2 regions of the Halomonas sp. 3D7M genome follow, and region 1 is predicted to be linked to the other one. Evidence: predicted binding sites of a transcription regulator. Region 1 holds the regulator's gene; the other holds the start of a gene.

Region 1 (6,758 bases):
TCGCTACTGGAAGATTTTCACATCACGCACATTCGTGACAACTTCGGCATGAGTCTTTCGGGCGGAGAGCGTAGACGTGTTGAGATCGCACGCTCCCTCGCGACAGAGCCTGCCTTTATTCTGCTTGATGAGCCGTTTGCCGGCGTTGACCCGATCTCAGTGGGTGATATTAAAACGATCATTCGAGCCCTCAAAAAACGCCATATCGGCGTACTAATCACTGATCATAACGTCAGGGAAACACTAGATATTTGCGATATTGCCTACATTGTAGGTGACGGTCATATCATCGCCAGTGGCCCCCCTCAGGAAATTCTCAACAACCAGCGGGTAAGAGACGTTTATTTGGGGGCTGATTTCCGCCTGTAAACAGCCACCTGCAAAAAAAATAGTAGTGGTGGCATAGTTATTGCACTTGCACCAAGCCATAACTCGCACTAGGGTGGAGCTTTCTGATTAACGAGTGGTTCTCAGATGGTCATGAAAGCTTCTCTTCAATTGCGTATCGGTACACAGCTGACCATGACACCTCAGCTGCAGCAGGCCATCGCCCTGTTACAGCTATCAACGCTGGACCTCCGTCAAGAAATTCAGCAAGCACTTGATGCCAATCCAATGCTTGAGCAGGAAGATGAGTTCGGCGAACAGGCCGTTAGTGAACCCCAGGAAGTTGAATGGTCCGAAAGCATTCCTAACGAACTCTCAACTGACAGTGACTGGTCAGACACTTATCAAGACCTAGGTAGCCATGGTGCCAGCAGCGAGGGGCCTGACTTTGAGCGTCAAGCCGCTGGTCAAAGTTTGCATGGCCACTTACTTTGGCAACTCGCCATGACAGATTTTTCACCACGCGACCATGCCATTGCTGAAAGCCTCATCGATGCACTGGATGCCAACGGCTACCTAACTCAACCTCTCAATGACATTCGCGAAGGACTTAAAGCCCAAGGGCATGAAGGCCTTAGCCAGCGTGAAGTTGAAACAACCTTGCTGCGCCTTCAACAGTTTGAGCCCACCGGTGTATTTGCTCGCGACCTGCGGGAGTGCTTAATGCTGCAGCTCGCCTCACTACCCGAAGATACACCGCTGCTGATGCCTGCCAAGCGCTTAGTGCGTCAATTTCTTGAAGCGCTCGGTAAAGATGATGTGCGTTTGCTAAAGCGGCGGTTAAGTCTAGATGATGAGCAGCTTGATGACGTAATCCGCTTGATCCGCAGCCTGGACCCTCGCCCCGGGAGCGCCTTTGGCGACACAGATGACAGCTACGTAACGCCAGATTTAGTCGTCCGCCATGACCACGAAGGATGGCACCTGGAGCTAAACCCAGAGGCACTGCCGCGCTTGCGCATTCAACCTGACTACGCAAGCCTCATCAAACGGGCTGACAAGAGCCAAGATAACCAATTTTTAAAAGAGCATCTCCAGGAAGCGCGCTGGCTCATCAAGAGCCTTTCAAGTCGAAATGATACGCTACTGCGGGTGGGCCGAGAAATCATAGCTCGCCAGATAGGCTTTCTGGAACACGGTGAAGAAGCCATGAAACCGCTGATCTTAGCCGATATCGCAGACGCCGTTGAAATGCATGAATCTACTATTTCCAGGGTCACCACCCAGAAATATATCCATACCCCGCGCGGTGTGTTCGAACTCAAATACTTCTTTTCCAGCCAAGTAAGTGGCCAGGACGGCGGCGACAGTCACTCCAGCACCGCCATCCGGGCTCGAATCAAAAAACTGGTGCAAGATGAACCGCCCGGCAAACCGCTCTCAGACAGCCGCCTCGTGGCGCTATTGGAAGAGGGTGGCATTAATGTAGCAAGGCGAACGGTGGCCAAATATCGTGAATCAATGGGTATTCCCTCTTCAAGCGAGCGCCGCCGTTTACGCTAATAAAACAGTGCTAACGAGACAAAGTCTGTCTAGGGGCTTTGCAATAGCGCAAAAAGGGTTACAATCGAAGAACAGTCCGATGGATAAGGAGCACGTCAATGCAAGTAAATATCACTGGTCATCACGTAGATCTGACTGACGCCTTGCGTGACTATGTAAATGAGAAGCTGGAACGCGTTGAGCGCCATTATGACAATATCACCACCGTACAAGTGACCTTATCTGTTGAAAAGGAGCGTCAGCAAGCTGCCTGCACCCTGCATGCTGCAGGTGCCGATCTACACGCAGAAGCATTAGACAATGATATGTATGCTGCGATTGATGCACTAGCGGACAAAATTGACCGTCAACTCGTTAAACACAAGGAAAAAGCACAAGCTCGCGCCCAAGGCGCTGGCGTGCGTTAACTCAATGACGTTGGAAACCATACTTCCCCCGGAGCGCGTGCTGTATGACGTCCCCGGGGGCAGCAAAAAAAGGGTGCTGGAATTTTTCAGCACCTTTATTGCGCAAAACACGCCAAGCCTAGATAGCCAAGAAGTCTTCAGCCGCCTGATTGGTCGTGAGCGTTTGGGTAGCACTGGAATAGGCAACGGCGTTGCCATTCCTCACGCCCGTAGCCCTCACTGCAGCTCGCCTATCGCTGGTTTTTTAAAGTTAGCCGAGCCTGTAGATTTCGATGCTATTGATGGCGATCCCGTCGACCTTGTTTTCGTACTTTTAGTACCCGAAGAGGCGGACGACACGCACTTAGCCTTATTAGGGCAAGTGGCGTCTATCATGAACAGCGTTGACACACGTCAGCAGCTTCGTAGAACGGCTAGCCAACGTGAGCTATTGGACCTTATAACAGCAAAAATTCGTGAACAACCTGTTACTTAAATAGTCCACCGCTAGACACTGCCTACGTTTACCTCCATTTTTATTGGCATGCCAAGAGAAACTCTATGCAATTGGTGATCATTAGCGGCCGTTCAGGGTCCGGTAAATCTATCGCCTTACAAGCGTTAGAAGATCTTGGCTATTGTGCCATCGATAACTTGCCCGCCATGCTACTCGGCTCCCTGGTGGATGAGCTTCGTGAGCAAGGGGCACGCCCCCAATTAGCGGTAAGTATCGATGCGCGCAATTTACCTGCTGCACTAAAGCAACTGCCAAAAATGCTTGAATCTTTGCGTCAGAAAAGCATTCACTTCCAGGTTATCTATCTAACCACCGATGCCCGAATTCTTCTTGAGCGATACTCAGCCACGCGTCGTCGCCACCCTCTTACGCGTGATAGTGACATGACGCTTGAAGAGGCCATCAATAAAGAAGAAGAAACCCTGCTCGACATCCGTGATCTGGCTGACCTGATGATCGACACATCGCGTCTGTCGGTTCATGACCTGCGCCGCCGGATAACGGATCAGGTTGCCCAACAGCGTGAAGATAGATTAACCCTGACACTAGAGTCATTTGGCTATAAACGGGGCGTCCCACTTGACGCAGACCTCGTCTTTGACGTGCGCTGCCTACCAAATCCGTACTGGGATCCTACACTGCGCCAATACACTGGCCGTGATGCCAATATCATCCACTTTCTGAAGGGATATCCTGTCGTAGAAGAAATGCGCAATGATATCCAGACATGGCTGGAAAAGTGGCTACCCGCTTACCAAAATAGCCAACGCAGTTATATGACGATTGCGATTGGCTGTACCGGTGGGCAGCACCGCTCTGTCTTTATGGTGGAACAACTGGCGCAAATGCTGGTAAAACAAGCGGGAGAGGTTCAACTCCGTCATCGTGAGCTAGGCTTGCAGTACACCCTCAGTGAGCAGCAGCCCTCCACATCCGCGCCTTCAACAAACGCGCAATAAGCAACGCCTTTTCTTCACGACCCCACTCGGCTAAAAGGAACCAGAGTGCCAGAAAGAACCTTAACACTCACTAATCAGCGCGGCCTTCATGCTCGCGCAGCGACAAAACTCGTCAAGTGTGGCCAACAGTTTTCGGCCAACATTCACGTTTACAAACAACAACAAATGGCAGATGCGGCCAACATTATGTCGTTATTGATGCTGGCCGCCCCTTGTGGCACTGAACTTAGAGTTCATGCGGAAGGCGACGACGCCGAACAAGCACTAGAGGCGATTGAAGCGCTGTTCGACGCACGTTTTGACGAAGACCACTAACATCAGCAAAACACGTGCTAACTGAGCTGTTAGCTCAGTTGTTAGTTACCAGCGACGGTCATTGCATCAATTAGCCAGCTACCCGTGTGAATACTGCCACGGGTATCGATGTCATCACCGACGGCGACCAAGCCAGCAAACATGCTATTCAAATTACTGGCAATAGTGAATTCTTCGATAGGGTGCTGTATTTCGCCATTTTCTACCCAGAAGCCTGCCGCGCCTCGCGAATAGTCGCCAGTCACGCCGTTAACCCCCTGCCCCATTAGCTCAGTCACCCAAATGCCACGCCCCATCTGCTTCAGCAAATCATCTCGGGGCGTCAGCGGCGCTAACAAACGTAAATTGCGTGCCCCACCTGCATTACCTGTCGATTGCATGCCTAAACGCCGCGCACTGTAAGCAGACAGCATATAGCTGGCCACACTACCCTGATCAATAAAGCGATTGTTGCGAGTCTGAACGCCTTCAGCATCAAACGGCGAGCTAGCCGTCGCCCCCACCTCCATAGGCCGTTCTTCCAAACCAAACCAGCTCGGGAATAGCGGGCTACCTAAACGATCACATAAGAAAGAGGATTCGCGATAAAGCGCCCCACCTGCCAACGCCCCCATCAAGTGACCTACCAAGCCACTGGAAAGTGACGGGTCGAACAGCACCGGGAAGGTGCCTGTTGGCGGCCGTTGAGCGCCTAACCGACGTAGCGTGCGTGATGCCGCTTCGCGGCCAACCTCCGCAGGATCTCGAAGCATGGCAGGATTACGTGCCGAGGTATAATCGTAATCGCGCTGCATGCCCTTCTCATCCTGTGCAATCAGCATGCAGGAAAGTGAATGGCTACTGCCTTTCTGGGTGCCGAGGAAGCCGTGGCTGTTCGCGTAAACTCGCACTCCCTCACCACTGGATAGCGAAGCGCCTTCCGACTGATGAATTCCCGCTACATCACGCCCCGCTTGCTCACATGCCAGCGCCAAATCGATTGCTTCATCGGTCGTCAACGCCCAGGGATAATGCACTTTAAGGTCAGGTAGGTCAGTTGCCATTAGCGACGCATCTGCTAACCCTGCGGCAGGGTCCTCCCCCGTATAACGGGCAATTGCCAGGGCTTTCTCTACCGTGGCTTTAATTGACGCGCTGCTGGCATCGGTAGACGAGGCGCTGCCCTTGCGCTGCCCAACATATAGCGTAATGGCAATCCCTTGATCACGTGAAAGCTCAACAGTTTCAACTTCACCAAGACGCACGCTTATCCCAAGACCTTGATCTACACTAGCGCCTACCTCAGCAGCATCTGCGCCTAATTTTTTTGCCAGCGCAAGCGCCTCTTCAGCACGCTGGGTTAACAGTACCTGCTGGGCCGCTGCATCAAATGCTTGTGCCATTTTGGCCTCCTTTTCGCCTGAATCGCATTGGCGGATCAATGTTGTGGTCGCAGCCTGATATAATGCTGCAAACGAAACTAATTAGTGAGTTCTAGTATGCCTAAGCAACGCCCCGAGCCCTTCGATATTGATGAACAAGAAGAGCGCCCCAGTAAATCTCAGCTCAAGCGGGAAATGCATGCCCTTCAGGCGCTTGGCGAAACGCTTATCGCGATGAAACCTGCCGAGCGCGCAAAATTTCCGCTCTCTGACGACATGTTACGCGCCATAGAAGAAACCTCGCGCATCCGCTCCCATGAAGGCCGCCGTCGCCATATGCAATATGTGGGCAAGCTTATCCGCAAAGAGGACCTTACTGCCATACAGGGTGTCTTCGACGCTATCGAGCAGGAAAAAGAGCAGCGCGATCATGCCTTTCACCGGCTAGAAAAATGGCGCGACCGGTTAGTCGAAGAAGGTGACAGCGCTGTCGATCTATTTATGGCGGAATACCCTAACGCTGATCGCCAGGCAATACGACAACTGGTACGCAATGCGCGTAAAGAGCGTGAGCAAAGTAAACCGCCGACCAGCTCGCGCAAGCTGTTCAAACACTTACGCGATACGCTGGCACTCTAACCCCTGTATGTCTCAATGACTGGGTCATAAAGACTGGTTCATAAGGACTGGTTCATAAGGACTAGGTCATTAAGACCAACTCATACAGACCTAGTGATGGCAATCAAGTCACGAAGACTGGGTACCGCCGACCGTCAGCTCATCCAGCTTAAGGGTGGGCTGACCGACGCCTACCGGCACTCCCTGCCCCTCTTTGCCGCAGACACCTATTCCTGTATCCATTTCCATATCATGGCCAATCATTGAAACACGCCCCATTGCCTCAGGACCGTTGCCAATCAAGGTAGCTCCTTTAACAGGCGCAGTAATTTTGCCATCTTCAATGAGGTAGGCTTCGCTAGCGGAAAATACGAACTTACCTGATGTAATGTCGACCTGACCACCACCGAAGCTGACCGCATAGATACCGCGCTTAACGCTTTTGATAATGTCGGCGGGTTCATCCTGGCCTGCCAGCATGACAGTATTGGTCATACGCGGCATCGGCAAATGGGCAAAAGATTCACGCCGCGCATTACCCGTTGGCGCCATATTCATTAACCGTGCATTAAGCTTGTCTTGCATATAGCCAGTTAAAATACCGTCTTCAATCAGCGGCGTGTATTGCCCTGGCGTGCCTTCATCGTCCACGCTTAACGAACCACGGCAGTCAGCAACGGTAGCATCGTCGACAACCGTTACACCTTTCGCC
Region 2 (4,360 bases), on a different contig from region 1:
GCAGTAGGCGTTATCGTAGGAGTGCATCGCCGTCGTGTGGCTAGCGGTCACGCGGCTGCCTAAGTCGTTAAACAGCGCTTCGCAGGCCAGCACCTCAAGGAAACGCGAGTTAGGGTCGTCTATCTCATCGCAGTGCACATCCACCAAACGGTCATATTTGATCGCTAGCTCTATCACCCGCTTCATGGAAGCGACGCCTAGTTCTCGGGTGTACTCAAAGTGGGGAATGCCGCCGACAACGTCCGCGCCGATCTCCAGCGCCTCTTCCATCAGGCGGTCGCCGCCGGGGTAGGAAAGCAGGCCATCTTGCGGAAAAGCGACTACTTGGATATCGATTTTATCTTTCAATTCATCGCGCAAGGCGCATAGGGTTTTAATGCCGATTAGGCTGGGGTCGCTGGTGTCAGCGTGTGTACGCACAAACTGGACGCCGTTGCCTATCAACAGGTTCAGGGTGTTAAGCGCGCGTTCGCGAATATCCGCTTCGGTGAGCATGGGCTTACGCTCACCCCAACGTTCGATGCCTTCAAACAGCGTGCCGCTTTGATTCCAGCTTGGCTCGCCCGCCGTTAACGCGGCGTCCAAGTGAATATGCGGTTCAATGAACGGCGCGCAAAGCAGCTTGCCGCCCGCATCAATTTGCCCATCCCCCGCCGTTTGTGGCGCGTCTTGAGCGGTAATCGCTGTGAACGTACCGTTCTCAATCTCAAGCCGGTAAAGCTCGGGGCGCTGGCGTAGGCGGGCGTTAATGATCTGCATGCTCATATAATTAGTGACTCACTTATTGTTTGGCAGTCGAAGGGGAAGTATCACTTAGCGTAGCGTGGTTTAAACGAAGCAGTACAGCGTAGCTAACTGCCGCTACCACGACACCTACCAATGGGGGGAGCAACGGGGAGAGGTAAGCGGCTCCAGCGCCTAATGCATAGGCGGCTAACCCTCGGCGATTAAAATTGGGTAACTGAGTGGATTCCAGAGTAGGGTAGCGGCCTTTATGTTTGAGCCAGAAGTCCGCCATGATCACCCCGCCCATGGGAGGAATAAAGGTGCCTAGCAGTACTAGAAAGGGAATCAGTAGGTTATACATACCGCCTACTGCCAGTACGGTACCAATCGCTGCGCCACACACCGTGACTAAGCGGCGTTTCTCGGTACGCAGCAAATTGCAGCCCGCTACGGCAAAGTTGTAGATGGTGTTGTCCTGGGTGGTCCAGATATTTAGAAACAGCATCAGCACCGCGATGGTGACAAAGCCCTGCGCGATCAATACATCGACGATGTCCGCCTGCTGGTAAATCATGGTACCCAGTGCGCCGGTCAGCACCATTAAGCCGTTGCCCACAAAAAAAGCCGCCAGAGTCGCGATCACGGCAATTTTCGGCGTCTTGGCGAAGCGGCTCCAGTTAGTCGCTTGGGTGCCTCCGCTAATAAAGGTGCCAATGATGACGGTAATCGCTGCCGCCACGCTCATGCTTTCCGTGGGCGTTTGCTGGCTTAGTCCGGCAAATCCGCGTGCATCCACCAGCCCGGTGAACAGGCTAATCAAGATAAACAGCATCATGGCGGGCACGGCAAAGCGCGAAAGCCAGTCCATACCTTTATAGCCAATCATGGCCGTCACGCAGAAACCAAACCCAAATAGCACCATTAAGGGGATTTCCAGCCATTCAGGCATCCCTGTGGTGCGTACTAACACTAGGGCAATCGTCGCGGTGCCCCAGGCGTACCAACCAATCTGCGTAAAGCCGAGAATAAAATCGGAAAGTTTGCTGCCTTTTTCACCGAAGCAGAAGCGTCCCATCAGCACGGAGTTAAGGCCGCTTTTACAGGCAATGTAAGCAAGAGCTGCCGCGTATGCGCCCAGCAACAAGTTACCCACCAGTATGATCCAGAGCAGTTGGCCAATCGGGAACGATTGGCCAAGCGAACCACCGGCCCACATGGTGGCAGTGAAAAAGGTAAAGCCGAGTAGCACAACGGAAGTGGAGAGCAAGCCCTTACGGGCGCTAGTGGGGACTTCACTTAGCGGATAGTCAGAGTGGTGCATGGGGAGACTCCAGGTGAGTATTATTATCCTAGGAACCTCTGATTAACTATTGCGCTTGGCCATACTGCGTTAAAAATCGCCTCAAAATGCTCATTTACAACCCGTAAACTCCGCTTTTTCGTTGATTTTTTCCTTGTCTGGCCTGCGCTCATCACATTAATCAGAGGCTCCCTTGTTATATAAGCAACCTGCGTGCCAAGCTTAGCTCCCCAAGGCGTTTAAAGCGTACTCTCCAACAACCCCCGCATTAACGTTTCGATCATACTCTCGTACTCGTCTGCTAATGAGAATTGCTGCGGGTCTTGTAACCAATCAAAGCAAATGCCGATTAAAAAGCTATGGTACTGGCGCCGGGCGCTGGCGGGGGTGAGGTCAGCGCGTAGATGGCCGGTTTGCCGGGCTTTCTCAAACAGCTGCTCAACCTGCATTTCGGCATGCTCAGAAAGCCGAGTGATCATGCTGATACGTGGATGATCATCTTCCAGCTTTTCGCAGCGATGCAGCACGATGGTGGCGGCGCGCTGTAACGGAAGATTATGGCAGATAGCGCCAAGCGCACTCAGGGCAATCTCTTGCAGGCATTTGGTGGGGGTGTGGCCCAGTCGCAGAACAGCATCATCGACAATTTCATCGAGCGGCACGCGAACACGCTCTAGCAGGGCATCGAATACCGCCGCTTTATCCTCAAAATGCCAGTAAATCGCACCACGGGTAACGCCTGCTGCTGCGGCAATATGGGCCAATGTAGTACGCGAAACCCCTTGAGCGAGAAACTGAGCTTCTGCAGCATCAAGAATGGTCTCGCGGGTGCGTTCAGCCTCAGCTTTGCGGCGTGACATAGCGGCTCCTAACAAAAAAGTGCACTTATATTGGCATTACTGAATGGCAAAGTCGCCAGTAGGCGATTAGTATACACATTCACTGACATTCATGAATGTCAGTGAATTTTTTATGACTGCGTATTGATAACACCACCGAGGAGTCCGCTGTGCGTAACACTGTGATTCGATTGCTTCCAGCGCTGCTGGCCCTGCTGCTGGCAACAGGTGACGCTTATGCCGAGAGCCAGAATGAACCTCTTCCTCGGCCGGTGAAGCTGATGACATTAGAAGCGTCTGGTGCCGCGCTGCAGCGCCAGTTTCCTGCGCGCGTTGAAGCCACTACACGCAGCAATCTATCGTTTCGCATGGCGGGTGAGCTGTTAGAGATTAACGTGACTCCCGGTCAGCGGGTAACGGAAGGCACCCTGATCGCGCGTATTGATGATCGTAATATGCGCAGTGAATTAGATAGCGCTCGTTCGCGCTTAGAGCTAGCGCGGGCCACTCACGAACGCATGCGCTATACCCTAGAGCGTGGAGCGATTAGCCAAGCACGGTTTGATGAATCAGAGGCGGAGTTGCGTGCCGCTCGGGCGACCTTTGAACAGGCCGAAGAGCAACTGGAAAATACCCAACTGCGCGCACCTTATGATGGTGTGATTGCCCAGGTGCCGGTAGATAACCGGCAGATTGTCCAGGTGCAGGAAACCGTGGCGGTGATTCAGCAGCCAGGGCAGCTTGATGTGATCTTTCATTTACCGCAGCAAATCGTTCAGCAGATACCGCGCAACGACGAGGTGACCCCGTTTGAAATGGCGATGGCCTTTGAAGTGCGGTTTGGCAATAGCGAAAAACCTTACCTTGCGCAGCTGGCGTCTTATACCACCCAGGCCAGCGCCCAAAGTTTGGCCTATGAGGTAACGCTTCGGCTACCGCAGCCCGACGATATCACGCTGCTTGATGGCATGAGCGCCACCGTGCGGCTTGATTTAGGCCAACTATTACCCGCGTCTGAAAGTCTTGTTTGGCATTTGCCGCCTGACGCCATTAGCTATCCAGGTGAGAACTCGGAGCAGGCGGTGGTGTGGCGTTTTCAGGCGCCGGACCGTTTAGAGGCGGTGCCAGTCGAGGTGGGACGTTTAACTTCTAAGGGGTTAGAGGTGAGTGGCGAACTAGCCGCGAATGATCGTGTGGTGGCAGCGGGAGCCCATCGTGTCAGCGCTGATATGCGTGTAACACCATGGGAAAAGGAACAGGGGCTCTAAGATGGTTGATTACTTCTTACGCCACCGGGCCGCTAGTTATTTAATGACCGTGGTACTGCTCTTCGGCGGGGCGCTCGCTTTCACTGGCATGGGGCAGCTTGAGTTTCCTGAATTTACCATTCGCAATGCGCTAGTCACCACCCAGTATCCTGGTGCTACGCCAGAAGAGGTGGAGCAGGAAGTCACCTCGACACTGGAAGAAGCCATTCAGGAAATGCCCGCGATTA

Evidence for each region. Region 1 encodes sigma-54, which starts transcription at its own class of promoters, with help from an activator protein. Its sites were predicted from a motif close to TGGCACNNNNNTTGCTNT; they were not measured.
Region 2: a site for sigma-54 is predicted at 2,228-2,245, ahead of codB (cytosine permease). Genes of this name have one in related genera too.

What each region holds. Positions count from the first base shown of each region.
Region 1 covers NZ_JABUZF010000259.1:18,180-24,937, forward strand. The annotation lists partial or broken gene lptB (LPS export ABC transporter ATP-binding protein) at 1-369, shown strand, start outside; gene INT22_RS16780 (RNA polymerase factor sigma-54) at 475-1,890, shown strand; gene hpf (ribosome hibernation-promoting factor, HPF/YfiA family) at 1,989-2,297, shown strand; gene INT22_RS16790 (PTS sugar transporter subunit IIA) at 2,302-2,772, shown strand; gene rapZ (RNase adapter RapZ) at 2,838-3,752, shown strand; gene INT22_RS16800 (HPr family phosphocarrier protein) at 3,798-4,067, shown strand; gene pmbA (metalloprotease PmbA) at 4,109-5,449, opposite strand; gene yjgA (ribosome biogenesis factor YjgA) at 5,546-6,067, shown strand; gene tldD (metalloprotease TldD) at 6,176-6,758, opposite strand, start outside.
Region 2 covers NZ_JABUZF010000035.1:16,802-21,161, forward strand. The annotation lists gene codA (cytosine deaminase) at 1-765, opposite strand, end outside; gene codB (cytosine permease) at 782-2,047, opposite strand; gene INT22_RS00830 (TetR family transcriptional regulator) at 2,266-2,886, opposite strand; gene INT22_RS00835 (efflux RND transporter periplasmic adaptor subunit) at 3,036-4,133, shown strand; partial or broken gene INT22_RS00840 (efflux RND transporter permease subunit) at 4,135-4,360, shown strand, end outside.